One region of the Desulfovibrio sp. UIB00 genome, then DNA from elsewhere that is predicted to be linked to it. Evidence: predicted binding sites of a transcription regulator. Region 1 holds the regulator's gene; each other region holds the start of a gene.
What was found. The regulator sigma-54, encoded in region 1, starts transcription at its own class of promoters, with help from an activator protein. The targets are predictions, from matches to a motif close to CTGGCACGGNNNNTGCTT.
Positions count from the first base shown of each region.

Region 2: a site for sigma-54 is predicted at 7,202-7,219, ahead of speB (agmatinase). Genes of this name have one in related genera too.
Region 3: a site for sigma-54 is predicted at 8,455-8,472, ahead of urtA (urea ABC transporter substrate-binding protein). Genes of this name have one in related genera too.

Region 1 covers NZ_JAETXJ010000009.1:112,342-122,910, reverse strand. Annotated here, with positions in the region: gene JMF94_RS13370 (DUF262 domain-containing protein) at 1-292, shown strand, start outside; tRNA gene JMF94_RS13365 (tRNA-Arg) at 404-480, opposite strand; gene JMF94_RS13360 (hypothetical protein) at 807-1,283, opposite strand; gene JMF94_RS13355 (PTS sugar transporter subunit IIB) at 1,482-1,940, opposite strand; gene JMF94_RS13350 (PTS sugar transporter subunit IIA) at 1,942-2,385, opposite strand; gene rapZ (RNase adapter RapZ) at 2,419-3,369, opposite strand; gene raiA (ribosome-associated translation inhibitor RaiA) at 3,555-4,094, opposite strand; gene rpoN (RNA polymerase factor sigma-54) at 4,131-5,555, opposite strand; gene JMF94_RS13330 (hypothetical protein) at 5,632-5,823, opposite strand; gene JMF94_RS13325 (CTP synthase) at 5,851-7,494, opposite strand; gene JMF94_RS13320 (phosphoribosylformylglycinamidine synthase subunit PurQ) at 7,769-8,578, shown strand; gene JMF94_RS13315 (Nif3-like dinuclear metal center hexameric protein) at 8,945-9,736, shown strand; gene JMF94_RS13310 (C4-type zinc ribbon domain-containing protein) at 9,756-10,532, shown strand.
Region 2 covers NZ_JAETXJ010000007.1:131,207-141,775, reverse strand. Annotated here, with positions in the region: gene JMF94_RS11905 (DUF4198 domain-containing protein) at 1-13, opposite strand, end outside; gene JMF94_RS11900 (class II aldolase/adducin family protein) at 154-795, opposite strand; gene thiL (thiamine-phosphate kinase) at 829-1,896, opposite strand; gene JMF94_RS11890 (ATP-dependent helicase) at 1,898-4,228, opposite strand; gene JMF94_RS11885 (multidrug effflux MFS transporter) at 4,346-5,602, shown strand; gene JMF94_RS11880 (class I SAM-dependent methyltransferase) at 5,736-6,503, shown strand; gene JMF94_RS11875 (hypothetical protein) at 6,514-7,050, shown strand; gene speB (agmatinase) at 7,323-8,210, shown strand; gene panB (3-methyl-2-oxobutanoate hydroxymethyltransferase) at 8,207-9,040, shown strand; gene JMF94_RS11860 (DEAD/DEAH box helicase) at 9,115-10,569, opposite strand, start outside.
Region 3 covers NZ_JAETXJ010000001.1:370,047-380,615, reverse strand. Annotated here, with positions in the region: gene JMF94_RS01650 (DUF503 domain-containing protein) at 110-400, shown strand; gene JMF94_RS01645 (DHH family phosphoesterase) at 387-1,415, shown strand; gene truB (tRNA pseudouridine(55) synthase TruB) at 1,595-2,530, shown strand; gene rpsO (30S ribosomal protein S15) at 2,555-2,824, shown strand; gene pnp (polyribonucleotide nucleotidyltransferase) at 2,995-5,235, shown strand; gene JMF94_RS01625 (hypothetical protein) at 5,303-6,286, shown strand; gene JMF94_RS01620 (hypothetical protein) at 6,258-6,494, shown strand; gene JMF94_RS01615 (sigma 54-interacting transcriptional regulator) at 6,651-8,219, shown strand; gene urtA (urea ABC transporter substrate-binding protein) at 8,593-9,846, shown strand; gene urtB (urea ABC transporter permease subunit UrtB) at 9,966-10,569, shown strand, end outside.

The sequences.
Region 1 (10,569 bases):
TTCCAATCAAGTTGATGAAAACTTCCTTATTGATGCTTCTGGACTCAAAGGAAAACTTATTATTGGAACTGAAAAAAACAATACGCTTACATTTAGTGAAAACACAAAAAGTGAAGTTTTTATTCACAAAGCGCTTTCATCAGCTTTAAAATGCCCTGTATGTGATGGATATTTAGACGCTGAAAAATCTGTTTCATATGATCATATCAAACGAGTGCGTGAAGAAGGGAAAGGAAGTATCGATAATTGTCAACTGACACATCCTTTTTGCAATCAGTCTGTGAAGCAATGAGCAAATAGTATTATCACCGTACGCAAACAAACATCCCTTAGCAAATGACCTAGCAACAGAACAATTTAAAAATGGTCACACGGAAATTCCGTGTGACCATTTTTAAATTGCTGGTGCGCCCGACAGGAATCGAACCTGTGGCCTACAACTTAGGAGGTTGTCGCTCTATCCAACTGAGCTACGAGCGCAATCCGGATTTTGTAGTAATTCTTTAGGGTCATGTCAAGCTGGGCATCTACGGCTTCACTGGCAGCAAAGCATCTGGCCTCTGAATGGGCACTTCTGGCGCGGGTGGCAGGGGAAAAATCCAAGTCGCGCATATGGAGAAAAAGGGCCAGATGTCTGTAATTGGCGGGCTGCCTACAACTGTGGCCTACAACTTAGGAGGTTGTCGCTCTCCCGCAGAGCTGGAGGCGAGTTTCGTCTAAATCTGGACGAACTGCAGGCCAAGCCGCAGCAGCTCTACCACCAGCCCACTACTCAGTTTTCCCCTCTATGCAGTTCCAGCCACTCCCTAGTTGCCGCCCCAAATGAGCAGTGCCAGCGCGCCCAGCGTGCCCACAAGCACAGCGTAGGCCTGACGCGTGCGCAACGACAGCACCGCCCCAAGCAGGGCCGCCACATACAGGGCAGACCACGTCACCGCCCGCAGGGCCGGTATGGCGTGATGTGCCGACAGCACCGCCAGCAGCAGATAAATCAGCCCAAAGCACACAACATACAACGCCGCCTGCCACAAGGCGCGGCACAGCCCGGCCCGCAGAATAACGCGCCCCGGCGATACTCCCCCGCTGCCGCTCCCCCACGCCACCACGGCATCCACCATCGGGTTGAGGTTGATGCGCTGGCGCTGTTCACACCAGCTCGCCGTGTAGGCCGCCATCATGGAGAGTATGAGCGGCAACAGCGCCATACCGGGCTGATCCAGCCCAAACTGTCTGCACAGGGGGAACACCAGCAGAAAGCTCAGGCTGCCATACGGCGGCACCACGCTGCCAAGCTCCAGCGCGTCAAGCCAGAGCAGTTCGATGATTATGCCAAGGGGGAGTGCCAGCGACCAGTCGCCGGTAAAAAAGCCCGCGAACAGGGCCAGACAGATGGGGCGGTCTACAAGGCCAACGATGCAGGTTGAACGCGCAGCGCCAGCCAGGGCAAAAAAAAAGCGTAGGGAACCCCGGCAACGAATACATCAGAAAAGTTGGTCATTGGGGCCTCTAACTGTCTCTGTGGGAACGCAGCGAAAATCAAGCTGCACAAGATGATCCTGTATAACGTGCAGGTCTTCCCTGTCCTGTGCGGAAAGGGCCACATGGGGCAGCACCTGTAGCTTGTCCGGCGCGTAGTGCAGGTTGCCCATGTTCAGCACCTGCATGAGGATACCCGCGTCACAGGCGCGCCGCGCATCCTGACAATTGGCAAACAGCACAAAACAGTCATCACCGCATGAATTGAGCGTGGCCGCCAGTTCCTTTACGCTGATGAAGTGGGTCATCACGCGCTGCGGCACTGCCAGTTCAATTATCTGCTGCCGCATTATGTCGTCCGCAAGTTCGTCGTTGGCTACCACCAGATGTCGCGCCCCTGTGTAGGGTAACCAGGCTTCGATGACCTGGCCGTGAACCAGGCGATTGTCCACGCGAAACCACATACTAGCTATCGGCTTTATCACGGGCTTTGTTGCGCAGCATGCTGCCCGCAACCACAATACCTTTTGCGCCTGCCTCGCCAGCGATGCGGGCCACTTCTTCAAGCTCCTTGTCGCGCGAGGTAAACACCTTGAGCAGCATGGGCAGGTTCACGCCGGTAACAACCTCGACCTTGTGGGTTGCCAGCAGCGAAAGCGCAAGATTGGTGGGCGTGCCGCCAAACATATCGGTAAGAATAATGACGCCCGCGCCCTTGTCGAGCCGCTGGGTTGCGTCCGTAAGGCGGCGAACGGTTTCGGAAACCTCGTGCGCCACGTCAACACTGATGGAGCTGCAATCGCTCTGCTGCCCGAGTATGAATTCGGCGGTGCGCAGCATGGCCGAACCATAGTCGGCATGCGAAACCAGAATGATTCCAACCTGAGTCTTCTTGTTTTCGTCCGTCATGACAACCTCACGCAACAGAACGTGCCAGCTTTTTTAGCCAAGTTCAAGGTGCCGATGCTCCAGAAAAGCCGGATAATCAGCCTGCCGCAGCGCCTGTAAAATTTCTTCGGCCATTGCCACAGAGCGGTGGCGGCCGCCGGTACAGCCCACGGCCACGGTTATGCGGTAGCGGCCTTCGGCCTCCATGAGCGGCAGCATAAAAAACAGCAGATCAACCAGCTTGTCGCGATATTCGCGGGCATGGGGCGAATTGAACACATAGTCGGCAACGGGTTTGTCCTTGCCGCTCATGGGCCGCAGCTCTTCCACAAAATAGGGATTTGCCAGAAAACGCAGGTCAAAAACCAGATCAGCCTCACGCGGCACACCATATTTGAAACCGAAAGAAATCACGTTGACCCTGATGGCCCGCAGCTTGCCCTTGTTGCCGCTCCAGCGCTTCTGAATGGCGCGCCGCAGGTCGTGGATGGAGAAACGCGAGGTGTCGATGACCAGATCAGCCATTTCACGCAGGGGGCGCAGGCTGCTGCGCTCTGCCAGCAGCGCCGCCTCAAGGCCCATGCCCTCGCGCTCCAGCGGATGCGGGCGGCGGGTCGAGGCATAGCGGCGAATGAGTTCCTGATTGTTGGCCTCAAGAAAAAGCAGCATGGGGCGGATGTTTTTGCCCGCGAGCATGCTCAGGCAATCGTTGATATCTTCCACAAAATTGCTCTGGCGCAGATCCATACCCAGAGCAATACCCTTGAAGTGGCTCATGGAGGGGCGCGACATCATGTCCACCATTTCCATGACAAGGCTCACGGGCAGCCCATCGACCACAAAATGGCCCATGTCTTCAAAAACCTTGAGCGCTGTGCTTTTGCCAGCGCCGGAAAGGCCCGTGACAATGCACACCTGCACATCCACGCCGGGAACGGGCGCGTCGGCATCAGGCTTTGCGGCAAGGGTGGAATCTGTGGCGGGTATCTGCGCGGAATCCTTCATGACATTCGCCTCTTCGGGGTCAGATCGCCGTTTGCAGCCGGGGTTGTACGCCACAGGCTTCTGACGGACGTTGCCAAATCCGCGCCGCGCTCAAGCCCAGGTGAGGGCCATTGCGCGGCAACCGGCAGGGGGTGCGCCTGAGACGGGGGCGAGCCGTTGCCAGCCCGCCCCCTCATTATGAACGATTACAACACGGGGTCAATGAGGGCATAGCCGTTCACCTTGGTGCGGTATACCACATTGATGCGGTTGTTTTCTGCATTAAAGAACACCAGAAACTCGCTGCCGATGGAATCAAGCTGCATGAGCGCTTCATCCAGATGCAGGGGCTTGGTGGCGAGGCGGTCGGTGCCGTCAACGGGCTGCTGCACGTCGGCTTCGGCATCGAGGTTGTAGGTAAACACGTCCACATCCGTATTGCGGGCGTGCCGCCGCTGGGCCTTTACGCGGGCCACCTGGCGCTTGATCTGCGATTCAACCTTGTCTGTCACAAGGTCAATGGCGGCGTACATGTCCGAAGTCTGCTCCGTGGCGTTGATGTGCAGGCCTTCGCCCGTAACGGTCACTTCGCAGCGATGACGGAACTTGTCGACTGTCAGCACAACGACAACTTCAAGGCCAGAGGCCTTGCCAAAAAACCGTCCCAGCTTTTCCATGCGGCGACGGGCATACTTCTTCAGATGTTCGGAGGCTTCAAAGTTCTTGAAAGCAAATGAGATGTTCATAAGTTCCTCCTAAGTATTGAGCCACTCGACGGGGAATCAGAAATGCTCCTTGCGCCTTGACGAAGATGGAATATCAAGCGCCGTGCGGTATTTTGCCACCGTGCGCCGCGCAATATTGACCTTGAGACGCTCCTTGAGCATTTCGCCGATACGCTCATCGCTGAGGGGGGATCGGGTATCTTCCTCAGAGATGAATTTCTTGATCAGAGCCTTGACGCTTTCTGAGCCTACCTGGCTTCCGTCATCGAGTTCAAGGCCGCTGTTAAAGAAAAACTTCAATTCAAAGATGCCGTGGGGCGTTGCCACATACTTGTTGGTGGTAATGCGGCTCACCGTTGATTCGTGCATGCTGATGTCGTCAGCAATATCCTTGAGAATGAGCGGCGCGAGCTTGGTCACGCCGTCTTCAAAAAATGGCTGCTGGTGGCGCACAATGCTTTCCATAACCTTATAAAGCGTGCGCTGGCGCTGATACAGGCTCTTGATAAGCCATGAGGCGGAGCGGATCTTTTCTGCGCAGTAGTCCTTTTCCTTCTCAGAGCCGCCAATGTTCATCTGGCTCATGGCCGAAAGCTGCAACTGGGGCAGGCCGTCATCATTGAGCAAAATCACAAATTCATCGCCCATCTTGTACAAATAGGCATCGGGGCTTACGTAGGTTGGCTCGCCGCCGCCAAAACTTGCGCCGGGCAATGGGTCAAGGCTCTGGATGATATCCAGATACTCCTTGAGCTCTTCCATATCGAGCTTGAACTTGCGCAGCAGGGGCTTGTAGCGCTTGGCCTCGAGGTCTTCGAGGTGCGATTCTACCAGCTCCACGAGGATTGGGTCGCGGGCGTAATTGAGGCTCTTGATCTGCACCATCAGGCATTCGCGCGCATCGCGCGCGGCAACGCCGATGGGATCAAAAAGCTGCACCCTCTCAAGCACGGGCAGCACTGCCTCGGGCGCGACCTGGGCCATTTCGGCCACTTCTTCAATGCTGGCTTGCAGGTACCCGGCGGAGGAGAGGTTGCCGATAATGACCTCGCCAATGGCCTTCTGCTCTTCTGTCAGCGACGAAAGGCGCAACTGCCAGAAAAGATGCCCCTCAAGGGTGGGCTTGGCCGCATATCGGGCTTCGAGAGGCGAAATTTCTTCGGCAAGTTCAAACTCGCGCGACTGCGAAAGGCGGGGGGTGCTGGCAAACTCACCGAGGTAATCTTCCCAGTCGGCGTCCTTGGCCAGTTCCCTGTCGTACACTTCCTCCTTTGGGGCTTCGCGGCTTTCCTCGTGCTGCTCCTGGGAGGCATCGTCCGTAAGTGAAGATTCTTCGAGAAAGGGGTTTTCAAGCAGTTCCTGCTGCACAGTTTCCAGAAGTTCCACGCGTGAGAGTTGCAACAGCTTGATTGCCTGCTGCAATTGCGGGGTCATTACCAGTTGCTGTGACAGCTTAAGTTGCTGCCGTAGTTCCAGTGCCATGTGTGCTCTTTTGCCTTAACTAGCCATAGGACTATAGACTTATCTGTTTACAAGTACTGTGCCACATCTGCAAAAATTATGCAATAGCTAACAGTTGCAAGATCAGGTTCGCGGTATCGCCAACCAGCAGCAAAGGCTGCCAGCGCCAAAAATCCAGATTTGGCGCAGCATTTGCGCCGTTGAAAATAATCTGCGCACCAAAAAAGGGGAAGGCAATGCCCTCCCCTTTTTGCGCGATTTTGCGATACCCAAGCTTGGTGAAAATCAAAAAGCCTCGCTGCGTTAGCGCCGCTAATTACACCTTGGCGAACTTTTTCGCCGCTCCGATAAATTCGCGGAACAGCGGATGCGCGTTCATGGGCCGGGACTTGAATTCGGGATGGAACTGGCAGCCAAGGAACCAGGGGTGGTTCTTCAGCTCAATGATTTCCACAAGCGAATCGTCAGGGGCGGTGCCGCTGAAAACCATGCCCTTTTCGCCCAGCATTTCCTTGAAGGCATTGTTGAATTCGTAGCGATGGCGGTGACGTTCATCAACCATGCCCTTCTTGTAGGCCACAAAGGCCTTGGTATCGGGCTGCACCTTGCAGGGGTAGGAGCCAAGGCGCATGGTGCCGCCCTTGTCGCTGCCCGCGTCGCGTTTTTCAACGTTCTTGGTGCGGAAGTCGAACCACTCGGTCATAAGGTAGATGACCTTGTGATCAGAAAGCGGGTTGAATTCTTCCGAATTGGCGTCATCAAGGTTTGCCACGTGGCGGGCAAATTCGATAACCGCGCACTGCATGCCAAGGCAGATGCCAAAGAAGGGAATGTTGTTTTCACGCGCATAACGGATGGCGGCAATCTTGCCTTCCACGCCGCGATATCCAAAGCCGCCGGGCACAAGAATACCATGACAGCCCTTGAAGGATTCCGCACAGTTGCTTTCGTCCACATTCTCGGAATTGACGTAGCGCAGCTCCACTTCAACGCGGTTGGCAACGCCGCCGTGAATGAGGGCTTCGTGCAGGCTCTTGTAGGCTTCCTTGAGGTCAACGTACTTGCCCACAATGGCAATGGTGACCTTGCCCTTGGGGTTGGCGCAGTCGCTCACGAGCTTTTCCCAGGCTTCAAGGTGGGCATTGCGCGCGGGCAGGCGCAGCATGATGGCTACCTTCTGGTCAAAGCCTTCTTCATAGAACTTGAGCGGCACTTCATAAATATTGTTCACGTCCACCGAAGAGAACACGGCGTCCTGATCCACATTGCAGAACAGGGCGATCTTGCGGCGCAGTTCTTCGGGGATGCTCTGCTCGCAGCGGCACAGAATAATGTCGGGCTGAATGCCGATGGAAAGCAGTTCCTTGACGCTGTGCTGGGTGGGCTTGGTTTTGTGCTCGCCAGCGCTGCGAAGGTAAGGCACCAGCGTAAGGTGGATGTTCAGGCAGTTGTCGCGTCCAAGGTCGGAACGCAACTGGCGGATGGCCTCAAGAAAGGGCAGGCCTTCAATGTCGCCCACAGTGCCGCCGATTTCGATAATGGCGACATCAGGCGCATCTTCGCCTTCGGAAAGGGAGAGCACCACGCTCTTGATTTCATCAGTAATGTGCGGGATCACCTGCACCGTGGCGCCCAGGTAATCGCCGTGACGTTCCTTGGCGATAACGTGGTTGTAAATAGCGCCGGAAGTGGTGTTGTTCTTCCGCGACATGGGCACGTTAAGGTAACGTTCGTAGTGCCCGAGATCCAGATCCGTTTCCGCGCCGTCATCGGTAACAAATACCTCGCCGTGCTGGAACGGGTTCATGGTGCCGGGGTCAACATTGATGTAAGGATCAAGCTTCTGGATGGTTACCGTAAGCCCGCGCGTTTGCAGCAGCGCGCCCAAAGACGCAGCTGCGAGGCCCTTGCCTAACGACGACAGAACGCCGCCCGTCACAAAAATGTATTTAGTTTTCATGCACTTCCACCTGTACTTGGGTATGTTGAATAGTTCAACCAAACAGTCTTAACCCAAATTGAATTTTTTGGCTAGCATTGACTAAGTAAAACAAGCTAAGTAATGTGTTATTCCCTTTTCAGCGTGCGTGCCCACCACAAGCGGCCCGCGCGCCGGTCATCTGTTATGCCCGGCGCGGGTCAGCCAAGGTTTCCAAGGCAAAAGCACGTCCGGCGCACACCGCAAGGCATGGCCGGAATTATCCGCGTTGCAAAGCCAAGGAGGCTTCCCCCGCATGGGTACGGTCAACACACTGGTCATCACCGGCTACGGTACAAATTCGCACATGGAAACAGCCCACACGGCCCGTCTGGCCGGTGCCGACAAGGCCGATGTGGTGCATTTTTCCGATCTGGTGGCGGCCAAGGTTCGCCTTGCCGACTATCACTTTTTGATTTTCCCCGGCGGGTTTCTGGATGGCGACGATCTCGGCGCGGCTCAGGCTGCGGCCATGCGCTGGCGTTACCTCAAGGACGACGCGGGCGCGGCCCTGTTGCAGAGCTTGCGCGAGTTTTTGGATGAGGGCAAGCTGATTTTGGGCATCTGCAACGGTTTCCAGCTGCTGGTCAAACTGGGAGTGCTGCCTGCCCTTGGCGGTCAGCGCTTTGAGCGCCAGGTTTCACTGGGCAACAACGATTCCGCCCGCTTTGAAGACCGCTGGGTGCATCTGCTGCCCAATGCGGCAAGCCCCTGCGTGTTTACCAAAAACCTGCCCCTGCTCTCCATGCCCGTGCGCCACGGCGAAGGCAAGCTCGTTGCCCGCGATGCGGACTGCCTGCGCCGCCTGGAGGAAGAAAACCTCATCGCCCTGCAATACGCCGACCCTGCTACGGGCAAGCCCACACAGGAATATCCGCTCAACCCCAACGGCTCCACCCTTGCCATTGCGGGTCTGACCGACCCCACGGGCCGGGTGCTGGGCCTTATGCCCCACCCCGAGGCTTTCCACCACGTGACCAACCACCCCGGCTGGACGCGCGGCGAGCTGGATGCCCCCGGTACGCTCATTTTTGTGAATGCCGTGCGCTACCTGCGCGGTCAATAGAGAGATTCAGCTGTGCCTGATGCAGACTGACACTATATAATGCTCTGCACAGTCCGACTCACGTTGTCGCCATGATTATTTGGGGGAGGCTTTACGAAGCCTCCCCTTTCCGTATACATTTTGCGACACGGCGCGGCCTTGCTGCAAGCAGCTCCTGCGCAATGTTTATTGACAAAGCACAAGGCCTTCGATAGATTCGCTGATTCCGAAGAGCTGAACCCCCTTTGGATTTTCCTGCGCGCACGCGTCAGACAAGGTGCGAAACAACATTGCCACAACACGTTGCACATTTTTTTACGCCGTATTCAACGAGGCGCTTTCTCTGCACCAGCAAGAAAGTGCCTTTTTTTATGGTGGGTGATATCTATGCAACCTATTGAAATTATTAAGGCGATAGAAGAAATTGCACCTCTGGCCGCTGCCGCTGGCTGGGACGTTTCGGGCCAACAGGTGGCGTCGCACAGGCAGGATGTTGCCAGGCTTGCCGTCTGCCTCGACCCAACGCCCGCATCCGTGCGTGCAGCGCTGGAAAAGGGCGCGCAATTTGTGCTCAGCCATCACCCGCTGCTGCTCAAGGCCGTGCTGCCCAACAGGCTTGACGACTACCACGAGGTGCTGCGCCTGCTGTTCCAGGCCGATGTGCCGCTGTATGCGGCCCATACCTCGCTGGATGTCAACGCTTACGGCCCGGCGGGCTGGCTGGCCCGTGCGCTTGAGCTGCGCAATCTTGCAGTGCTGGAGCCTGTGGCCCCGGCAGTGGGCAATGATCTGCCTCTGGGCTTCGGCCTTGCGGGCGATCTGCCCAAGGCCATGACAGTGGCGCAGATTGCAGGCATCGTTGCACGCAACGCCCCCCTTGCCACAGCCACAGTGAGCGGGCCGGAGCCGCAAACAATTACCCGCGTGGCCTACTGCACGGGTTCGGGTTCATCGCTGCTCGGCGCGGCGCAAGCTGCCCATGCGCAGCTTTTCATAACCGGTGATGTCAAATACCACACGGCGCTTGCCGCTGAAATCTGCCTTCTGGATGTGGGTCACCACAGCCTTGAGGAAGAAATGATGCTGCGCATGAGCCGGTTGCTGCAACAGCGCCTGCCAGAGACGGAAGTGTTTTTTGTGCCTTCCGCCTCGCCCTTCCGCCCTGTTGCCCTGTCATGATTTTATCAGGAGGACTCTCATGAGCAATGCCGTATATTTTGACCAGATCAAGCAGCTTGTTGAGTTGCAGAAGGTCGATGACGCCATCCACGCCGTCAAGCAGGACCTGAGCAGCGCCCCGAGCGAGCTTGATTCCCTTGAGCAGCGCTTTGCCGCCATCGAAACCCAGCGCAACTACATTCTGGACAAGCTTTCGCACCTTCAGGATCAGCAAAAGCGCCTCTCGCTCGAGATTGATGACGACTCCGCGCGCATCAAAAAGAGCAAGAACAAGCTCATGGCAGTGGGCAATCAGCGTGAATACCACGCCATGATGCGCGAAATGGACAGCATGGAAAAGGTCAACCGTTCCCGTGAAGAAGAAAAAATGACCCTTCTTGAGGAACTGCAATACCAGAACGATGCGCTGGCCGAAATCGACCTGACCTACACCGCCATCAAGGCCGAGCTTGAAGTAAAGCGCGACGGCCTTGAAGAAAAGCTGCAAAAGGGCAACACCGCCCTTGAAGGCCTGAACGAAAAGCGCACCTCAGCCAGCAAGAATATTCCCCAGCCCGTGTTCATGCGCTATGAATTCATCCGCAGGCGTCTTGAGCACCCCGTCATTGTTGCCGTGAAAGAAGGCATCTGCTCCGGCTGCCACATTGCCGTGCCGCCGCAGTCTTTCATTGAATTGCAGCGCGGTCAGCAGATTCTGAGCTGCCCCAACTGCCAGCGCCTCATTTTCTGGTGCGAGCACTTCTCTATTGAAGACGCCCCGCAGTGCGCCCAGAAGCCGGTGACCCTTACCGACTAAGAATCACTTCCGGCGCGGCCTGTACCGCAAACCGCGC
Region 2 (10,569 bases), on a different contig from region 1:
AACGGATATGCATGGTGGAGGGCTCCTTTGAGTTCGTGTTACGAAAATATAGTGCATGTTACAGCTGCGCATATGTTTTTGCAAGTTGTAACACTGAACGAACAAAAAAGCCCGCAAAATGCGGGCTGTAAGAAAAAGGTGGCAATGCCAGCGTTAAACCGTGGCAAGTATCTGTAGCGCGGCCAGATGTTCCAGCTCTTCAGCCAGACACAGGGCATCGGCCAAGGTGCGCCCAAGACAGCACAGGCCATGCCCAGCCATCCACACGGCATCCTTGCCGCTGGCAGCCAGAGCTACGGCCTCTGCCAGCTCGGCGGTGCCGGGGGGGAGTGCCGGGGCAAAGCCCAGCTTGGCCCGCCACACCTCGGCTTCAAAAAGGGGCAGGCGCAAAAAGTCCTCTTGCCTGCCCGCCAGCCGCAGGCTCAAGGCAAGCAGGCGGCGAGGGTGTGTGTGCAAAATGGCGTTGCAGTCCGGGCGGGCGCGATAGATGGCAAGGTGCATGCCCGATTCAGTGGACGCAGGCCCGCCAGACACGGTTGCGCCTGTGGCGATGTCCATAAGGCAACAGTCGGCGGCGGTCAGCCTGCCCTTGGCAGCGCCGCTGCGCGTGACACAGACAAGCCCTGGCGCGTTGCTGCCGAGCCTGCGGCTGGTGTTGCCGTTGCAGCCGGACAGCAGGCCCTGCTTCCATGCATCGCGGCAAATTGCGCGAAATTCTTCAACCGTCTCAGAAGGGATGGATGGTTGATCGTTTGAAAGCGGCGCGGATGCTGATCGGTGCGAGGTGTTGCTCATGCGGGATTTCCTTTGTTTTGCCATGCGTGCATGTCAGGCTTTCTGCCTTTTGTGCTCAAAGTGGTCAAAGCCGCGCATGTCCGACAGAGTGTCCAGCGGTTCGTTGTTGCACACAATACCGCCGCCAGCGGTGACAACGCCGATGCTTGTAAGGCGCGGTATGGCCGCATGCAGGGGGGGCAGCATGTCGGGCGCGCACGAACCAAGCAGGGCGTAATCCTCGCCGCCAAGCAGGGCCTCGTGTACGGGATTTTTGCCATGGGCTTCGGCATAGCTCACTACTTCCGGGTGCAGCTGCCCACGGGCCAGCATAATTTCCGCCCCCAAGCTGCCGCGCGAGGCCTGACCCGCCGCGCTCAATTCGCCCGTAAGGCCAAGCAAACGGGGCAGATCACGCATGATGCCGTCAGAAACATCCATGAGCGCAGGCGGCCGGGCGTTGAATCCTGCCCGCGCCAGCATGAGGCCAGCGTCCACCTGCGGCTCGGGGTGCAGGTGCGCCGCGCAGGCGGCGGGCCATTGCTCCAGAGCCGCGCGGCCTTGAGCTTCAAGGGCTTTGAGCCCCACCCGGGCAAGGCCAAGGCGGCCCACCACAAAGAGCACATCGCCGGGCATGCTGCCGCCGCGCACAAGAAAGGTGCCGGGGTCGGCGGGTTCGCCCCACACGGTCACAGAAATATGCAGGCGCTCGCAGCCGGAAAGATCGCCTCCGGCCAGCACCATGTTGTGTTGCTTGGCAAGCCCGGCCATGCCGGAGAAAAACGCGTCCAGCCACGGCTCGTCCACCCAGCCGGGCAGGCCGAGGCAGAGGGTAAAGGCGGCGGGCCGCGCCCCGCAGGCCGCAAGATCGCTCACATTGACGGCCAGCGCCTTGTAGCCTGTTTCTTCAGGGGTAAAATACGAGCGGCGAAAATGCACGTCTTCCAGAAAAAGGTCACTGCTCACGGCAAGGGGCTTGCCGCCGCGCAGCACGGCGCAGTCATCGCCCCTGCCCAGCAGCAGGGAAGGCCCGGTCTGCGGAAAATGCCTGCCAAGACAGGCTAGAATGCCGTCTTCAGAAAGAGAGCCATGAGAAACAGGGGATGCGTGGGGCGGAACCATATCAGCTCTCCAGAATCAGATATTCGCTCAGGATGACCTTGAGGCCGAAGCCGGGGAAATTCACCTGCACCTTGTCCGGCGGCAGATGTCGCACGATCTTGCCCCGCCCGAAAATACGGTGGCGGCAGTAACACAGTTCGCCATCGGCTGCGGCCTGCGACCCTGAACTTCCATGAGCCGCCGCAGGGGTGGACGTGGGGGTCGCAAAGGGAAAAGTCTGCTTGCCCGAGCCGCTTGCTGGCGCATTCACCGGCGCATCGTCAGGCGCAAGCTGGCAGTCGTCATAGGCATCGTGGCTCGGCGGGCGCTGCGGACGCGGCAAAAGCCCGCCCGAAAAGACCTGCGCGCCACCAGGCCCGCCAGCAGAAGACATGGCGGTTTTACGCCCAAAACCCACGCCGCCAACGCTACGGCGCGAAAGCACGCCGCCGAAGCCTTCAATCCATTCTTCAACCATGCCGGGCGCAAGCTCACGCACAAAGGGGCTCTGGCTCACGTGCTGACTGCCGCGCTCCGCCCTGTTGTAAAGCGAAGCCGGGGCGTAAAGGTCAAGGCACTGCCGCGCGCGGGTGCAGGCCACGTACATGAGGCGGCGCTCTTCTTCAAAATCTTCTGGCCGGGCCAGAGCGTGGCGCGAAGGAAAGCGGTCTTCCACCAGATCAATGATCAGAACGGCATTCCACTCCAGCCCCTTGGCCGAATGCACGGTGGAAAGGGTGATCTTGCCCTCGTTGCTGTCGGCGTCATCGTCTTCCGGCGCTTCAAGGGCAAGATCTGCCACAAAAAGATCCAGTTCGCTGTAGCCGGAGGCCATCTGGATGATTTCTTCCAGCCCCTGCTGGCGGCGGGGCCAGTCTTCCGGGTAGAGGGCCTCGAGGCGAGGGCGGTAATGCTCAAGAACGGACGACAGCGTGCCCGAGGGCGGCATGGGCCGGGCGCGCAGGTCGTCCACAAAGCGCATGTCTTCCAGAAATCCCGGATACTTGGCAAAGGCTTTTTCTGTGGATTTCTGGTCGCCGCTGCGGGCCACGGCATAGAGTTTTTCTACCGTCTTGGGGCCAATGCCGCTGTGCTGGGCCGCCACGCGGGCAAAGGCGGGCAGGTCGAGCGGGTTAAGCAGCAGGCGGGCGTAGGCGATAACATCCTTGACGTGGGCAGCCTCGGTATAGCGCAGCCCCCCGTATTTGCGAAAGGCAATGCCTGCCTGGTTGAGGGCCATTTCCAGATTATAGGAATGGAAGCCCGCGCGGAACAGCACCGCGATTTCGTGCGGCAGATGGGTCGCCAGCAGTTCTTCAACCCGGCGCACCACCAGCTTGGCCTGACTCATGTCGCTGAGCGGGGTCACAAGGCGTACCGGGTCGCCGCCTTCCTTGCGCGTGAACAGATTTTTGCGGAAAGATTCCGCAGCGTGGGAGAGCAGGTTGTTGGCCACATCCAGCACGGGCTTGGTGGAGCGATAGTTTTCCTCCAGCCGTACAACGCGCGCGCCGGGAAAAAGCGTGGGGAAGTCCAATATGTTGCGCACATTGGCGCCGCGAAAGGCATAGATGGACTGGGCTTCGTCGCCCACAGCCATGACGTTGCCTGGTGGGCCGTCCAAGGGCCCTGCCAGCAGGCGCACAATGCGGGCCTGAACCAGGTTGGTATCCTGATATTCGTCCACAAGAATATGGCTGAACCTCTGCCGCAGCGAGGCGGCCGCCAGCGGATTTTCACGCAGCAGGGCCTCAAGCTCGAACAGCAGATCATCGTAATCCAGCAGGCCCTTGTCGCGGCGGTAGGCATTGTAGGCATCACCCAGCCGGGCCAGACCATCGGCATGGGGCAGCAGGTGAAAGGCTTCGCGCCGCAGCACTTCGTCCAGCGGCAGCTCCTTGTTGCGGGCCTTGCTCAGCAGCCCCACAATGCTCTGGGTTTTGGGAAACGACCTGTCCCCCTTGCCCAGCTTGAGCTGATCCTTGCAGTGTTTGACCGCCTCGTTGATGTCGGCGGAATCCATGACTGTGAAGGGTCTGTCGCCAAGCCATTCGGGTTTCCAGCGCCTGAGCGCCCCAAAGCCAAAGGCGTGGAAGGTGCCGCCCTGCACGCCCGCAAGCCCCTGATTGAGCAACAGCCCCGCGCGGTGCAGCATTTCCTGCGCGGCCTTGCGGGTGAAGGTGAGCAGGAGCATGGCGTCAGGTTCCACGCCGTGTTCTGCCAGCCATGCCAGACGGTAGACGATGGTGCGGGTTTTGCCGCTGCCTGCGCCTGCCACAACCAGCACAGGGCCGTCGCCGCAGGTGGCTGCCTCGTACTGGGCTTCGTTAAGGGCTTGAGCGTAATCAATCATGGGCGCAGGGTAGCATAAGGCGGCAGCGCATACCAGAGCCGCGCAGGGGCATTCCCCGCCCTTGACTTTGCCCGCGCTCGTCCCGAATATCGCGCAAAGAAAAGAAAAAGGACAAACATGCGCATTACGGAAAATGATTATATTGTGGGTGCCGGCGCAAGGCTGCCCCGCCGCCGCAGGCTGTTTCTGGCGCTCTTGCTGGGCATGATGGCTGCCTTTGGCCCGCTGTGTACCGATACCTATCTGCCAAGCCTGCCCGCGCTGGCGGCAGATCTTAATATCTCCACGGCAACAACCCAGTTGACCATCACGGCCTGTCTGCTGGGCATGGCCCTCGGGCAATTGTTTGTGGGGCCCATTTCAGACTCCACCGGACGGCGCAAGCCACTGTTCATGGCGCTGATCTTCTTTACGCTGGCTTCCATCTGTTGCGCAGCGGCCAAAACGGGCAACAGCTTTATTGCTCTGCGCTTTGCGCAGGGGCTTGGCGGGGCAGGGGGGATTGTGCTGGCCCGCGCCATGGCATGCGACCTGTTTCGCGGGCCGGAGCTGACCAACTTCATGAGCCTGCTTATGGCGGTCAACGGCATTGCCCCCATTACCGGGCCGCTTCTGGGCGGGTGGCTGGCATCCCTGAGCGGTTGGCCCCTGATTTTTTATTTTCTGACGGGCTTTGGGGTGTTGCTCATCGTGCTGAGCGCTGCGGGCCTGCCCGAAACACTGCCGGAAACCATGCGCCGCGAGGGTGGTCTGCGCGCCTCGTGGAAGGCCATGGGCGAGCTTTTGCGGCAAAAACCCTTCATGTGTTATGTGGGCGTGCAGGGTTTCACCATGGGCGGATTTTTTGGTTACGTGGCGGCCTCGCCCTTTGTGCTGCAGGGCATGTACGGCATTTCGCCGCAGGGCTACAGCGTCATTTTTGGCTGCAACGCCTTGAGCGTCATGTTTGTCGCCCTTGCCACAGCCCGGCTGTCGCGCCGTTTTGGCGAAGCCCGTTTGCTGCAAATCGGCAACACGCTGCGCTGTGCGGCCTGCCTTGGCGTACTGGCCGTGACGGTGCTCGCGCCAGCTTCGCCTTTGCCGCTGCTCGTGGGGCTGTTTTTCATGATCGCCCTCCAGGGCATGACGCTCCCCACCAGCTTTACCCTTGGCATCAGCGCGCAAAATGTTGGCGCGGGAACGGCCTCGGGCATTCTGGGCGTGGCGGTCTTTATTTTTGGCGCGTGCACCTCCCCCCTTGTGGGGCTGGCCGGGGGCGATACCGCTGTGCCGCTGGGTCTGGTGAGCGCCTGCACGGGGCTTGCCGCCGCAGTACTTGGACAAGTTGGCAACAGCGAAATGCAAAAGCGCGCCGTGCGGGAAAAGCAGGCCTGAGCCTGCTCGTTTCTGGCGGGGATCGGGCGGCATTGTTGCTGCAAATCAGCCCGCCGCATTGACGCGCTGTAGTCTGATGTTTACAACAAGTGGCGCTTGCGCTTTTTTTCGCCGCGCAGGGAGAACCGGATTCATGGATTGGGATGCCCGTCTTTATGACCAGAGCCACGACTTTGTGGCAGCCTACGGTGAAAACCTGCTGGGGCTGTTGCCCGATGGTCTGGGCTTTGTTGTTGACGTAGGCTGCGGCACAGGCACACTGACAGAAGCCTTGACCGCCAGAGCCGCCCGCGTGGTGGGCATCGACGCCTCGCCCGACATGATCGAGCAGGCCAGGATGCGCCTGCCGCAAGTGGAATTTCTGGTAATGGACGCCTGCGACATGCCGTGGAACGGCTGCGTGGACGCGCTGTTTTCCAACGCCGCGCTGCACTGGATAGAAGATCAGGAGCGTCTGACCGCCGCCATGGCGCGGGCGCTGCGCCCCGGCGGCCTTCTGGTGTGCGAATTTGGCGCGCAGGGCAATATCGGGCGTATCCGCGCTGCCTTTGGGGCGGCCTTTCAGGCCGTGCTGGCAGGGGAAGGCATTGGCCCGGCGCATCTGAACAGCGAGCGTTTTTATTTTCCCTCGGCGCAGGAATACGCAGGCCTGCTGAGCCGTCACGGATTTTCCGTGCGGCTTGCGGAAGAGTACGACAGGCCTACCCCTCTCAAAGGAGGGGAAGAAGGCCTTGCCCGCTGGATGGCCCAGTTTTTTGCTCAGGATCTGGATTGCGTGGCCCCAGAGGCTCAGGAAAAGGTTTTTGCCGCCGTGGCGGATGCCCTGCGCGCATCCATGTGGAATAACGGCGGTTGGATTGCTGATTATCGGCGGCTGCGGGTCGTGGCCGTAAAACATTAAGGGAGTCCCCATGCCCGAAGCTCAAGAACAATTTCAGAATGGCGTTGCCAAGGTTCTGGAAGCCGTCATGTTCGAGAACTGGCTGCGTTTTTATTTCATCTCTGAAAAGCCCGATGCCCCTGCCGCTACGGACGGCCAGCCCGCTCTGTTCATCGCCGTGCCGGTCAAGGCCATGGAGCGCATCAGCGAGCTGTTCCCCCGTCTGCTGCCTCTGGCAGAAGACATGAACGGTCAGGAAGTGACCTTTGAAACCTCCCGCCGCGCGGTCTGTAATTTTGTTCTGGCCCATGTGGACGGTCAGGTCATGCCCCGCGATACTGCGGCCATGATTTTTGAGAGCGCCACCTTCCAGGTGCAGATGCAGCTTTTCAACGCTTGGGTGCAGATGCACGAAGCGCAGCTTGACCGCAACTTTGTGGATTTTGGCGGCTGGCAGAAACTCTTTGACGAATGGCGCAATACGCCTGCCGCGCGCGAACTGGCCGAAAAGCTTTCCCTTTCTTTGCAGGGTGCGGCTGTTGCGCCGGGCAAGGATACTGTGCAGTAGGCTGTGCAAGAAAATATTTTGTACAGTTTTGCGCCTTCCAGGCAGGGCGCAGGCACGTGGGGTTAAACATTTTTAACGCGTCCAGTGAGGGGCTGAAAAAAATTACCAATAAAAAGCAGCGTGTTATATGATTATTCGTATGCTGCTTTTTGTGGCACGGCCATTGCAGCTTGGAAAGTACCTTCCTTTCTTTTGCTGACAGTCTCCTCCAACCGAAACGGCCTGCCTCCCCAAGCGGGCCGTTTTTTTATGTCAAATCACGGCAGGATCACATGCAAGACAAGTTTCTGGCTTCTGAATATCCCCAGTCTGCGCCGGAGCAGGCAGGGTTTCACATTATCCCCGTTCCTCTGGAGCAGAGCGTTTCTTATGGCGGCGGCACGGTCAAAGGCCCGCAAGCCCTGCTTGCCGCATCCCACCAGCTTGAAGCCTGGGAATGCGGATTCGCACCTGGCGAGTCAGGTTTTTTTACCGCTCAGGCCGTGGACTGCGCTGGCCCCATAACCGACACGCTTGACCGCATAGAGGCCGCTGTGGCCCATGCCATTGCCTGCGAGGCAGTGCCTGTGGTGCTGGGCGGTGAACATACCGTGACGCTCGGGGCCTTGCGTGCGCTGGCCCGGCAGGCGGAAAAAACGGGCGAACCCTTTGGGGTTGTGCAGTTTGACGCCCACGCTGACCTGCGGCCCCAGTATGAGGGCAGCCCCTTTTCACACGCCAGCGTCATGTACCGTGCCGTGGCCGACCTCGGCCTGCCGCTCACGCAGTTTGCCGTGCGCGATTTCTGCCGGGAAGAAGCCGAGATCCGCAAGAAGTTCAACGTCACCCATTACGATGCCTACTTCCTCGCCCGCGTGGGCCTGCCGGAGCTGCCCCTGCCCGAGGATTTCCCCAAAAATATTTACATCACCTTCGATGTGGACGGGCTTGATTCGTCCATCATGCCAGCAACAGGAACGCCCTCGCCCGGCGGCATCAACTGGCGCGAGGCCCAGTACATGCTGGAACGCTGCGTGGCGGGCCGCCGCGTGGTGGGGCTGGACGTGGTGGAACTGGCCCCCATTGAGGGCCTGCACCATGCGGACTTTACGGCTGCCAAACTTACCCACCTCATCATGGGGCTGGCCCACGATGCCAATCAGAAGGAGGCTCAGTCATGAAGAATACCATAGTTACCTTCCGCGAGGCCAAAGGGCAGGAAAAGCTCGTCATGCTGACGGCTTATGATTACAGCACCGCACGGGTCATGGACATGGCCGGGGTGGATGCCCTGCTTGTGGGCGATTCGCTGGGTATGGTCATGCTGGGCTATCCCGACACGCTTTCCGTCACGGTGGACGACATGGTGCGCCACTGCTCCGCCGTGGCGCGCGGTGCGCAAAAAGCCCTTGTGGTCTGCGACATGCCCTTTATGAGCTACCACGTTTCTGTGGAAGATACCGTGCGTAATGCCGGGCGGCTCATGACTGAAGGCCGTGCCCAGGCGGTCAAGCTTGAAGGCGGCGCGGAATTTGCCGCAGAAGTGCGGGCGCTGACGCGGGCTTCCATTCCCGTCATGGGGCATCTTGGCCTCACGCCGCAATCGGTGAACGCTTTTGGCGGGTTCAAGGTACAGGGCAAAAGCATGGCTGCAGCCCAGAAACTGCTGGACGATGCCCGCGCCCTGCAAGAAGCCGGGGCTTTCGCCCTGGTGCTGGAATGCGTGCCCGCGCCACTGGCCGAGCGCGTGACCCAGGCCCTGTCCATCCCGGTTATTGGCATCGGCGCTGGCGCTGGCTGCGATGGGCAGGTTCTTGTGTGGCAGGATATGACGGGCATGACCCTGAGCCACCTGCCGCGCTTCGTCAAACGCTTTGGCGAAGTGGGCGCAAGCCTGCGCTCGGCGGTGGAGGCCTATGCGCGTGAAGTGCGCGCGGGCGCGTTCCCCGGTGAGGATCACGTCTACCCCCTGCCGGAAGGTATGGAAAAGACACTGAAAAAATTGAAGTAACTCTGTCTTTCCACAGAGATCTGAAAGCAAGACGCCCGCGATCACGGGCGTCTTGCTTTTTCCGGCTGGTAGTTTCAGCGCCGGTGAAAATCCACAGGAACACGCACGCGGGAGCCTGCCTTGTTGCTGAACAGCAAAAAGCCCTGCTCCAGACCGTGCAGATAGAGGCGGCGGGTGATGTCCACATCCTTGCGGCAATACGTGGCGATATCTTCCAGCCTTCCCTCCTTCCACCATTGCAGGGCTTGCAGACCGTCGGCGCTCTTGGGTTCGCCCAGGGTGGCCTGCCCCAGATTGTCCAGTGGAAGGCGGTAGTTCAGGCGTTCGTACACGCGCTGTAAAAGGTCAAGGCTGGGCAGGGTGCGCAGATCAAAGGGCGCAAAGGGCGAGAGCACGGCGTAGTCAAAGCGCAGGCTGTTGAAGCCGACCACAAGGTCGCTCGCGTGCAGGCGCTCGAACAATGCGGGCAGCTCCTCCTGCTGGTAGGAGAAATAGTCGTCCGCCTTGCTGTCGTAGGCCACGGCAACGCTCACGCCCATGCGGTCGGCCCTGTTCCAGCCGCCCACCTCGGCGGCGGAACGCCGGGTTTCCACGTCAAAGACCACAAAATTTTTTGGCGGCGGCACGGGAATGTGCGTCAACAGGCCTGCGGCGTCAAAGGTCTTTGTCCCTTGAGCGTCCGGCGCGCTGCTGGCCTCCCTCTGAGGCGTGGGGGCGCTGCCGCTGGAGCCGGACTGTGCAAGACCATTAGCGCCGAACAGGCTGTTCTGGTTGTCCGGCGCGGAGTGCTTTTTGCTCATGGATTCTTCCTCCATTGCAGTGTGCGCGGCTTCGGGCTGGCTGCCTTCATTGATGAAATCCAGGGCCGAAACCGCAGGCCGGGGCGCTGCCGCCAGGGCAGAGGCTGCGTCCAGAGATTCCATATCCAGCCTCTCTGGGGCGGGGCTGATGCGCAGATCGCGGCACAGGGCCTCGCCTTCCGAGCCGGGGGCCAGCATTTCGCGCAGCAGTTCCAGCGCGCCGATTTTGCTGATGGGCCTGTTGCCGGAGCCGCACTTGGGCGAATGCACGCAGGAGGGGCAGCCGTCCTCGCAGGGGCAGGCGGCAACAGCCTTGAAGGTCGCTTCCAGCAGGCCCCGCGCATCGGGAAAGGCTTGACGCGTCAGGCCCGCCCCACCCGGGAGGCCGTCATAAATGAACACTCCCGACAGCCCGGTCTGGGCATGCAGCGGGGTGGAAATGCCGCCAAAGTCGTTGCGGTCGGCCATGATGAGTAGGGGCAGCAGGCCGATGGCAGCATGCTCAAGGGCGTGGATGGAGCCCATGTAGTGCAGAAAACGTTCTTCCAGCGAGGCACGGATGCTGTCTGGTATGATGTACCACAGGCCCTCGGTTTCAAAAACCTGCGGCGGCGCGGCAAGTGGCGTGATGGTGAGCAGGCGGTTGCCCGAGGTGGAGCGCTTTTCATAGCCGGTCACGGTGTCGGTGATGCGCAGGCGGCCACGGCAGACAAGCACGCGGCCCAGGGA
Region 3 (10,569 bases), on a different contig from region 1:
TGTGCCGGAAGGAGCCCCAGGGGCCAAAAGCACGCCGCCGACCCCTTGCCGCCACAAGGCGACAAGCCTGCAAAATGCCTTTCGCCCGGCAGGAATCCAGCCTATGGCCATGTTTATGGCGGTTCTTACCGTAGAGTTCAGCCTGGAAGGCAACGACAATCTCAAGGCCAAGCGCCGCGTTGCCAACAGCCTGAAACAGAAAACCAGAAACAAATTTAATGTAGCCATAGCCGAAGCGGGAACAGAAGACAGTCTCTCCCGCCTGCGGCTAGCAGTGGTATCCATTTCCAACAGCGAGACCCATCTGCGCAGCCGCATGGACAAATGCGCGCTCATGATGGAAGCGGTCTGCCCCGAGGAAATGACGGATAGCCAGGTGGAGATATATGCAGCGGACTGAACTCATTCCCCCGCAATTCCGCGAAGGTGCGGAACGCATGGCCGAAGCTCTTCGCCATGTGGATCAGGTTATTGTGGCCGCCCATGTGAATCCTGACGGTGATGCTGCAGGCGCGGTGGCGGCTGCTGGGCATATTCTGCGCTCCATGGGCAAGGAATTCATGCTCTACGCCCAGCCAGGCTTGCCGGGATATCTGGATTTTTTTTCCACGCCGGGCTTTGTGCACACAACGCTGGAGCATCCGCCCTTCAAGCCGCGCTGCGCGGTGCTGCTTGACTGCGGCGAACCCGAACGCCTTGGGCGCGAGCTGGCGGGTCGCCTGCCGGATATGCAAACCCTGAATATTGACCATCACCTCGGCGGCAACGGCATGGGGAACGTGGCAAACTGGGTTGAACCCCAGGCAGCGGCCACAGCCCAGCTCATGGCCTATGTGGCCCTGGCCGCAGGCCTGCCCCTTACTGGCGATCTGGCAAACGCCCTGGCCCTTGGCATCATTACCGACACTGGCGGCTTCTGCCACGGCAATACCAGCGCCGAGGTGCTCTACCTCACGGCCCATCTGGTTGAGCATGGCTGTAATATTGCCCAGTTGCGCGAACATCTTGAAAACAGCTGGAGCCGTGGCCGCCTGACCCTCTGGGGCCAGCTTTTGCAGCGGGCGCACCTTGAGCGCAACGGCAGCGTCTGTTTTTGTCCAGTCTATCTTGAAGACCTGCGCAAATGCGGGGCGCTGAAGGAAGACCTCGAAGGCTTTGTGGAACAACTGCGCCGTTTGCGCGGCGTTCAGGTGGCCGCGGTGCTGCGGGAGGATTCCCCGGCCTGCTGCAAATTCAGCCTGCGCTCCTATGGCGCGGTAGACGTGCGCGCCGCAGCGGCCAGACTTGGCGGCGGCGGGCACCGCAATGCTGCGGGCGGCACCGTGAGGGCAGATATGGACGCGGCAAGCGCCCAGCTGCTTGCTGCCATTGCCCAAGAACTGGACGCCGAAGCTCTGGGTTCGTCCGGCGAGTAACAGTTTTCTGCTTTTTTCTCGGTTTTGGCTCCCCCAGTGGCCTTTGTCGCCGATATTTTTTTGACTTATGCCCGCTCTGCGGCTATGGTTGCAACTTGCGTATGAGTATGACCACAGCGGCTGTTGCCGCACCCAGCACCCCAGACCGGCAGCCGGCAAAAAGCTCCGGGGCGGCCCAGTTGCCCCAGCAGCACGGCATTCTGGTGTTGCGCAAGCCCTCCGGCCCCACCTCGGCCCGTTGCCTCACGGCTATCAAACGCCTTGGGCAAAAAAAGATCGGGCATGCAGGCACTCTTGATCCTTTGGCATCAGGAGTTCTGCTTGTTTTGCTGGGACAGGCCACCAAGCTTTCAGGCCATCTGCTGGCTGGCGGCGGCAAGGTTTACAGCGGCACGTTGCGGCTGGGACAGGCCACCGACACATGGGATATTGAAGGCAAAGTTGTGGCCGAAGCGCCGTGGGAGCATGTGAGCGAAGCTGACGTGCGCCGCGAGGTCGCCGCATGGCTTGAGCTTACCGAGCAGGCCGTGCCGCCCTATTCAGCGGCCAAGCACGAAGGCCAGCCGCTCTACAAACTGGCGCGCAAGGGTGTGGAAGCCCCTGCCAAGGTCAAACGCATAAAAATTTCGCAGGCGGAAACACTCGAGGTGAGTCTTCCGTTTGTGAGCTTTCGGGTCGCTTGCAGTTCTGGCACCTATATACGCTCCCTGGCCCACAGCTTGGGGACGCGCTTAGGGTGTGGAGCCGTGCTCACAGAACTGACCCGGGAGTATAGTCACCCCTTCGGCCTCGATGTGGCCCGCGATCCTGCGGACTTCACGGCTGATCCCGCCCTGTTGCCGGGTTGCGTGCGTCCCATTGCGGAAGCACTGCCCCACTGGCGCAAGGTAGATCTCACGCCGGATGAAGCCGCTCGTGTGCGCAACGGCATAGCCGTGCCATGCCGCCCGGAAGCACCCGCGCAAGTGGATGCCCCCGAGCCGGGCGCGACAGATGCCGAGCCTGCGGAAGGCTTTGCGCTGCTGCTTGAACAGGGCACTGCCCTGGCTCTGGCGCAGCTCGAAACCACGCCCGCTGGCCCATGTTGGACCGTGTTGCGGGGACTTTGGAACTAACCCCGACTATCAAGGAGTACTGCTGTGGTAATGGATGCCAGCGACAAGAAAACGGTTATTGATGCCCACGCCAAACATGAAGGCGACACCGGTTCCCCGGAAGTTCAGGTGGCTCTGCTCACCGCCCGTATTGAAGACCTCACCGGTCACTTCAAAGAACACAAGAAGGACTTCCACTCCCGCACTGGTCTGCTCAAGCTGGTTGGCCGCCGTCGCAACATTCTGAACTATCTGAAGAAGAAAGACGTTCAGCGTTACCGCGCTCTTATCGAAAAGCTCGGTCTGCGCAAGTAAGACTTCTGTCGCGCAAGGGGGAGCCAGCGCTCCCCCTTGTTGCTTGAATCAACCCCATCGAGGGTACAAAACGCGAAGAAGGGGGGTCCGGGAAAATCAGGCAGAGGCCAATGGCCGAGGATCTGCCCGCTTTTGCCGGAATCCCCTTCGCACGACGCAAAGGATTTTTTATGTATCAAGATATTTTTGAACCCATCAGGGTTACAGCCATGGTCGGCGGCAAGGAAGTTATCCTTGAAACAGGCCGTATGGCCAATCAGGCCCACGGTTCTGTGTGGATTCAGTGCGGCGGTACCGTGGTACTCGTCACCGTGTGCTCGCAGACACTTGAATTCGACAAGGGATTCTTCCCCCTTACCGTTGAATACTCCGAAAAAATGTACGCCGCTGGCCGCATCCCCGGCAGCTTTTTCCGCCGCGAAATCGGCCGTCCTTCCGAGCGTGAAACCCTGGTTTCCCGCCTGATCGACCGCCCGCTGCGTCCGCTCTTCCCCAAGAAGGGCCTGAACGAAGACGTGCAGGTTCTTGCCAGCGTCATTTCTGCCGATCAGGTGAACGACTCCGATGTGCTGGCGCTTACGGGCGCTTCCGCCGCTGTCATGCTTTCGCCCCTGCCCTTTGACGGCCCTGTGGCCGGTGGCCGCATTGGCCGTATCAATGGGCAGTTTGTGCTGAACCCCACCTTTGAGCAGCAGGAACAGAGCGACCTCAACATCGTGTTTGCCGCCTCCGCCGATGCGCTCACCATGGTGGAAGGCGAAGCCCGCTTTGTGCCCGAAGAAGTCATCATCGACGCTCTTGAATGGGGCCGCCAGCAGATTCAGCCCCTGGTTGAAGCCCAGCTCAAGCTGCGCGAACTTGCCGGCAAGCCCAAGATGGCCTTTACCCCCCACGCCGACGACCCGGTTCTGGTTGCCCGCGTGAAGGAACTGGCCCTTGCCGCTGGCCTGGAAGAAGCCCTGCGCGTGCCTGAAAAGATGGCCCGCAAGGACGCCCGCAAGGCCGTGAAAGAAAAGGTCATGGAAAACCTCAAGAGCGATCCGGCCTGGGCCGAAAACGACGCCGCGCTCAAGAGCGTGGGCGACATGCTCTCCGACCTGGAAAAGAAGCTGGTGCGCGCACGTATTGTCAACGAAGGCACGCGCATTGACGGCCGCGACACCAAGACCGTGCGCCCCATCCAGATCCAGACCGGCCTGCTGCCCCGCGCCCACGGCTCCGCCCTGTTCCGCCGTGGCGAAACCAAGTCCATGGTTGTGACGACCCTTGGTTCTTCCACTGACGAACAGCGCATGGATTCGCTCACCGGCGACGTGACCAAGCGCTTTATGCTGCACTACAACTTCCCGCCTTTCTCTGTGGGCGAGGTCAAGCCCGTGCGCGTTTCGCGCCGCGAAATCGGCCACGGCGCCCTGGCTGAAAAGTCCCTGCGCCCCGTGCTGCCCGCTGACGCTGATTTTCCCTTTACCCTGCGCGTTGTGTCCGAGACTCTCGAATCCAACGGCTCCTCCTCTATGGCTGCCGTGTGCGGCGGCTCGCTTTCCCTCATGGATGCGGGCGTGCCCATCAGCGCCCCTGTGGCCGGTGTAGCCATGGGCCTCATCAAGGAAGGCGACAAGTTCATCGTGCTCACCGACATTCTTGGTGACGAAGACGCCCTCGGCGACATGGACTTCAAGATCGCAGGTACCGCTGAAGGCGTGACCGGCGTGCAGATGGACATCAAGATCACCGGCCTCACCACCGAGATCATGCGCGCCGCCATGAAGCAGGCCCATGAAGGCCGCCATCACATTCTGGAAGAAATGGCGAAGGCCATTGGCGAACCGCGCAAGGAACTTTCGCGCTTTGCCCCCCAGCATGCCGAAGTGTTCGTGAATCCGGACATCATCCGCCTCATCATTGGCCCCGGCGGCAAGAACATCAAGGCCATCACCGCAGCTACAGGCGCATCTGTGGACATTGAAGATACGGGCCGCGTGTCCATCTTCGCCCCCACGGCTGAAGCCCTGGAAAAAGCCCGCGAAATGGTTTCGTACTATGACCAGCGCCCCGACCTCGGCAAGAACTATCTTGCCAAGGTGCGCAAAATCATGGAAATCGGCGCCATCGTGGAAGTGCTGCCCAATGTGGAAGCCCTTGTGCACGTGTCGCAGCTTGACGTTAACCGCGTGGAACAGCCCGGCGACGTCGCTCGCCTTGGCGAAGACATGATGGTCAAGGTCATTGAAATCAACGGCGACCGCATCCGCGCCAGCCGCAAGGCCGTGCTGCTTGAAGAACAGGGGCACCCCTGGAATCCCGAAGAAACCGCCCGTCCTCCCCGTTCCGACAGGGGCGACCGTGGCGACAGAAATGGCCGTGGTGACCGTGGCGGGCGTGACCGCCGCGACCGTGGCGACAGACGTTAAATTGTATTGCGCGCTGGCCGGACACCCTCCGGCCAGCGCCCTGACCGCGCGATGAAAGGAATATTTCATGGCCAAAAAAGCTGAAAACAAGATTCAGGCTGCCGAAACCGAAGCCGAAGAATGGGTTCGCGTTGACAGCGAAGGCAATCCTCTTGCCGATCAGGCTCCTACTGCCGAAGAGCTGGAAGCCAAACTGGCTGCCGCCAACCGTGGACATACAGAAACCCTTGGCGATGCCTGGGCTGTACTGACGGGGCAAAATCCCGCCGCCATCATGGGCCAGATTGCCACCACCGTCATGCACGACGGCGGCACCCGCCCCTCCTGGCAGTGGAAACGTGACGGCAAGGATCACATTCTGCTGGCATGGCCGCAGGATCAGCCCGTGAGGGCTGCCGTGCTTGTGGCTGGCGAGGAAGGGGAAAAACTTGCCCCAGTTACCGCCACCCCCCTGCTTGAAGGGCTGCCCAACGACCTCACGGTTGACAACGTGCACCCCTGGCAGACCGGCGTTGAGGCCAACGTGGCCGTGACCATGCTTGAAGGTAAAAACCCCATGTGGTTTTACGACCCGTTGTATGGACGCGACAAGGACGACCTCACCCCCGGCGTCATGCACACATTTTTGCTGGCTGGCCTTGCCCTTGCCCTGCGCAAGGCCCTGCTGGACGAAATCACCATCACCCAGGGCGTGCGCTACGAGGCCTATGCCGAGGCATGGCTTGCCGAAAATCCCGGCAAAACCCGCCTTGACGTGCCGCCCCTCAAGGTGAGCGTCAGCAATCGTCACCTCATCATGCCTGGCCGTAATTTCTGCGAATACCAGATGCGCGCCACCATTGAAGAAGTGAAGGACTGCCAGCTTGAAAAAATGCCCGTAAAGCTGCTCTACCTCAGCTTTCCCTTTGAGGACAGGCAGCCTATGCGTCTGGCTGTTTACGCCTCCAAGATGGTTCTGGGCGACTACGAACCAGAAGCGGGACACGAAATTGATGCCTATGTATGGCTGCAAGGCCGTATCATTGACATTGACCAGGGACCGCAGCAATAATCTTCTGAAGGGCCGCGCCACGGGCGCGGCCCTTCACCCCTCTGTGCGGAGCCGCCTTGCCGCCAGCTATGAAGCGGCCCGTTTCAGAACGATCAGCCCCATCGGGGCCACTGCGACCTGGGATTGCACCATCCGCAAGCCGACAACAGGTCAGACCAGATCCACTATTCCCCCCTCAGTCGGCATCAACGGGCACCTTGTGCCGTGATGCCTGATGTGCCGTTCCGTATTGCAGCATTTTTGCTTGAGATTGCTCAGGTTACTGCGTGAGCAGATGCCCGCCACCAAGGCAACGCAGCTATGGACAATGTTCGGCAACTTCGGAAAACAGCGCCGTACTCACGCCGCATTGAGCAGGGGACATATGCAAGAAGCCCATTTCGCCGCGCCCTTCATGGGCACAGGGCAGTGCCTCGACACCCTTAACCGGGTGTTGGCCGCCCTATCGCCGGGCCATTCCTTTCACGATTCTCTACAGGAGCTGCTGGCGGCTCTTGCAGAAGACATGCACTTCGACAGGCCCCACATCGTGGTTCAGGATCCCGAAAGCGGCGAGCTCAAGCTCTCGCTTTCCTACGGCCCTGCGGACGCGCCCGAGGCCGCCTATGAACCGGGATCAGGCATCACTGGTCAGGTTTTTGCCGAGGGCAGGCCCATAATTGTTTCATGCATGCAGGGTCGGCCAGACTTTCAGAACCGCCTTTTTGGCCGCAGCCAGGAAGAAATGGCGCGGCTGGCATTCATAAGCGTGCCGGTGCGCGTTGAAAATGCCGACCAGACGGAAGTTATCGGCACCCTGAGCGCCGATACCCCCACCGCCCCGGAATCAGAACTGGATCTGCGCTGCCGCTTTCTCGAAACAGTAGCCACGCTTGTGGGTCGGCAGGTGGCCCGTTTGCAGGAAGAAATGGCGCGCCAGCATTTCTGCATGCTGCCCGATGAACCTCTTGTCAGCGGCACGCCAGCCTCGGTCATAGCCACCTCCAAGAGCTTGCGGCACGTGCTGCGCCGCCTCACGCAGGCCGGGGCCAGCCGCGCAACCGTGCTGTTGCGCGGGGAGTCGGGCGTGGGCAAAGAACTGATGGCCCAGGCCCTGCACACAGCAAGCCCCAGGCGCGCGCAGCCTCTGGTCATGCTCAACTGCGCCGCCCTGCCCTCAGAGCTCATTGAAGGCGAGCTTTTTGGCTGGCGCAAGGGCGCGTTCACAGGCGCTGTGCAAAACCGCGCCGGGCTTTTCCGCCAAGCAGACAAGGGCACGCTGTTTCTGGACGAAATCGGCGACCTTTCCACCACAGCCCAGGCAAAGGTGCTGCGCGCGCTTCAGGAAGGCGAAATCCAGCCGCTGGGCGATGAACGCCGCTACAAGGTGGACGTACGCCTTGTCTGCGCCACCAACCGCCCGCTGGAAGAGCTGGTGGAGCAGGGGCTGTTCCGCGAGGATCTTTACTACCGCATCAATGTCTTTCCCGTGTTTATTCCCCCGCTGCGCGAAAGACCGGAGGACATTTTGCCCCTCACGGAGCATTTTCTGCGCATGTTCAGCAAGGAATACGACCGCCCGGTACGGCGCATTTCCACGCCTGCCATCGACCTTTTGCTGCAATACCACTGGCCCGGCAACGTGCGTGAGCTGAAAAACGTCATGGAACGCGCCGTGCTTATCTGCGAGGATGCCGTGCTGCGCGCCCATCACCTGCCCAGCACCCTGCAAAGCGCGGAGAGCAGCAGCACCGGCCCCACGGGCGGCGGCCTTGGCTTTAATGAAACCATCGCCAGGGTGGAGCAGGAATTTATTGTGGACGCCCTCAAAAACGCCCGTGGCAACATCCATCAAGCCGCGCGTGATCTGGGCATCACCTACCGCATCATCTATTACAAGATGAAAAAATACGGCATAGATCACCGCAGGTTCGCGCCTTCAAACCCTGCCTAGAACCACAAATCATGCAGGACATGCACACTCCACACCCGGCCGGCAGACTTGTAATCTGCCGGGCCGGGTGTGTTTTTTTTGCGCGGACGCTCAAACCTGTTGGAGGGCAGACAGCACCACTCCAGAGGCGTACAAAAATGTTTTAAAATCTCATGATTTTACAAAATTGTTTTAACATTAGAGCGCAATCTAAAAAATTATCAAATAAATACAAAATATTACAGATAAAATCACCTTGGAACGCCTCTTGCTTACCTATGTGCTGTAGCAAGCAGCGCGGCAACCATGGGGGTGCGCCGCGTCACGTACAGACATACAGACAGTTCCAAGGAGGCTCCACATGTTCAAGAAAACGTTGGCGGCGTTGGCTCTCATGCTCGTCACCCTGTGCGGTTCGCTGAACGCAAAGGCCGCAGAAGACACCATCAAGGTGGGCATTCTGCACTCGCTCTCCGGCACCATGGCCATCAGCGAAACAACGCTGAAAGACGTCATGCTCATGCTCATTGACGAGCAGAACAAAAAAGGCGGCCTGCTGGGCAAGAAGCTGGAACCAGTGGTGGTAGACCCTGCCTCCAACTGGCCCCTCTTTGCAGAAAAGGCCCGCGAGCTGCTGAGCAAGGACAAGGTCGCCGCTGTTTTCGGCTGTTGGACCTCGGTTTCGCGCAAGTCCGTCTTGCCCGTGTTTGAAGAACTCAACGGCCTCCTCTTCTACCCTGTGCAGTACGAAGGCGAAGAATCATCGCGCAACGTCATCTACACCGGCGCGGCCCCGAACCAGCAGGCTATTCCCGCTGTGGACTACCTGATGAACGATCTCGGCGTGAAGCGCTGGGTACTGGCCGGTACGGACTACGTGTTCCCCCGCACCGCCAACAAGATCATCGAAGCCTACCTGATCTCCAAGGGCGTGAAAAAGGAAGATATCCTTATCAACTACACGCCATTCGGTCATTCCGACTGGCAGTCCATCGTTGCTGAAATCAAAAAGTTCGGCAACGCGGGCAAAAAGACCGCTGTGGTTTCCACCCTCAACGGCGATGCAAACGTGCCTTTCTACAAGGAACTTGCCAACCAGGGCATCACGGCCGCCGACATTCCCGTCATGGCTTTCTCCGTGGGTGAAGAAGAACTTTCCGGCATAGACACCAAGCCCCTGGTGGGCCATCTGGCTGCCTGGAACTACTTCATGAGCGTGGACAATCCCGCCAACAAGGCCTTCATCAAAAAGTGGCACGACTTCACCAAGAATCCCAAGCGCGTGACCAACGACCCCATGGAAGCCCACTACATCGGCTTCAACCTGTGGGTGAAGGCTGTTGAAAAGGCCCAGAGCACCGATGTGAACAAGGTCCTGAAGGCCATTGTGGGTCTTGAAACCCCCAACCTCACCGGCGGCATGGCCAAGGTACTGCCCAACCACCACATCACCAAACCCGTGCTGATCGGCGAAATCCAGGCTGACGGCCAGTTCCAGGTGGTCTGGGAAACTCCCTCCGTGGTTCCCGGCGAAGCGTGGTCGCACTACCTGCCCGAATCCAAGGATCTGATCGGCGACTGGACCGACCCCATCAACTGCGGCAACTACAATACCAAGACCAAGAAGTGCGGCGGCGCTTCCAAATAGCCCGCGCAACCGTATGAACCTGCTGCGGGGGCCTCAGCGGCCCCCGCAATCCCCCCACGGCACGTCGGCCAGGGCCAGCGCCCGCGCAGACCCGGCAGACCAGACTAAAGGATATTCCCATGCGCACGGCGCTCTTGCTCTGCTGCCTCATAATTTTCAGCCTGCCTCCCGCAGTGCTGGCGTCCGGACCGGAACCGGACGGGAATGCCGGGGGCGCGGTTTCGACTCCTTCCGCGTCCCCGGTGCTAACTTCGCCATCCATTATTCCAGCCGATCTGCTCAAGGCTCTGGTGAGCCCCAAGGTAGCAGACAGGGATGCGGCCATTGCCGCGCTGGAAAAGGATGACAGCAGCCTTGCCGCGCCACTGCGCGAAAAACTGCTGGAAGCCCTGCTGCGCAATACCCTGCTGGCCGATGCCGCTACAGGAGCGCTCTTTGTGAGCGACGATGCTGGTCAGGCGCGGCCCCTTGACGCCAAAGGCGAACTTGGCGCGGTGCAAAGTGCCGACAGCCTGCGCAAAGTGGGCACAAGCAACCGCCAGCGCCAGCGCATTACGGATATTCTCAACGCTCAGGCTCTTACTTCAACCGACACGGCCAAGCGCCGTCAGGCTTCGGCAGCCCTCATGGACAGCGCCACCCCGCCCCTCAAGGCAGAGGCCCTGAACAAACTGCTGGCTGGTGAAAAAGATGAAGCCGTGCGCGGCAACCTCAACGCAGCTC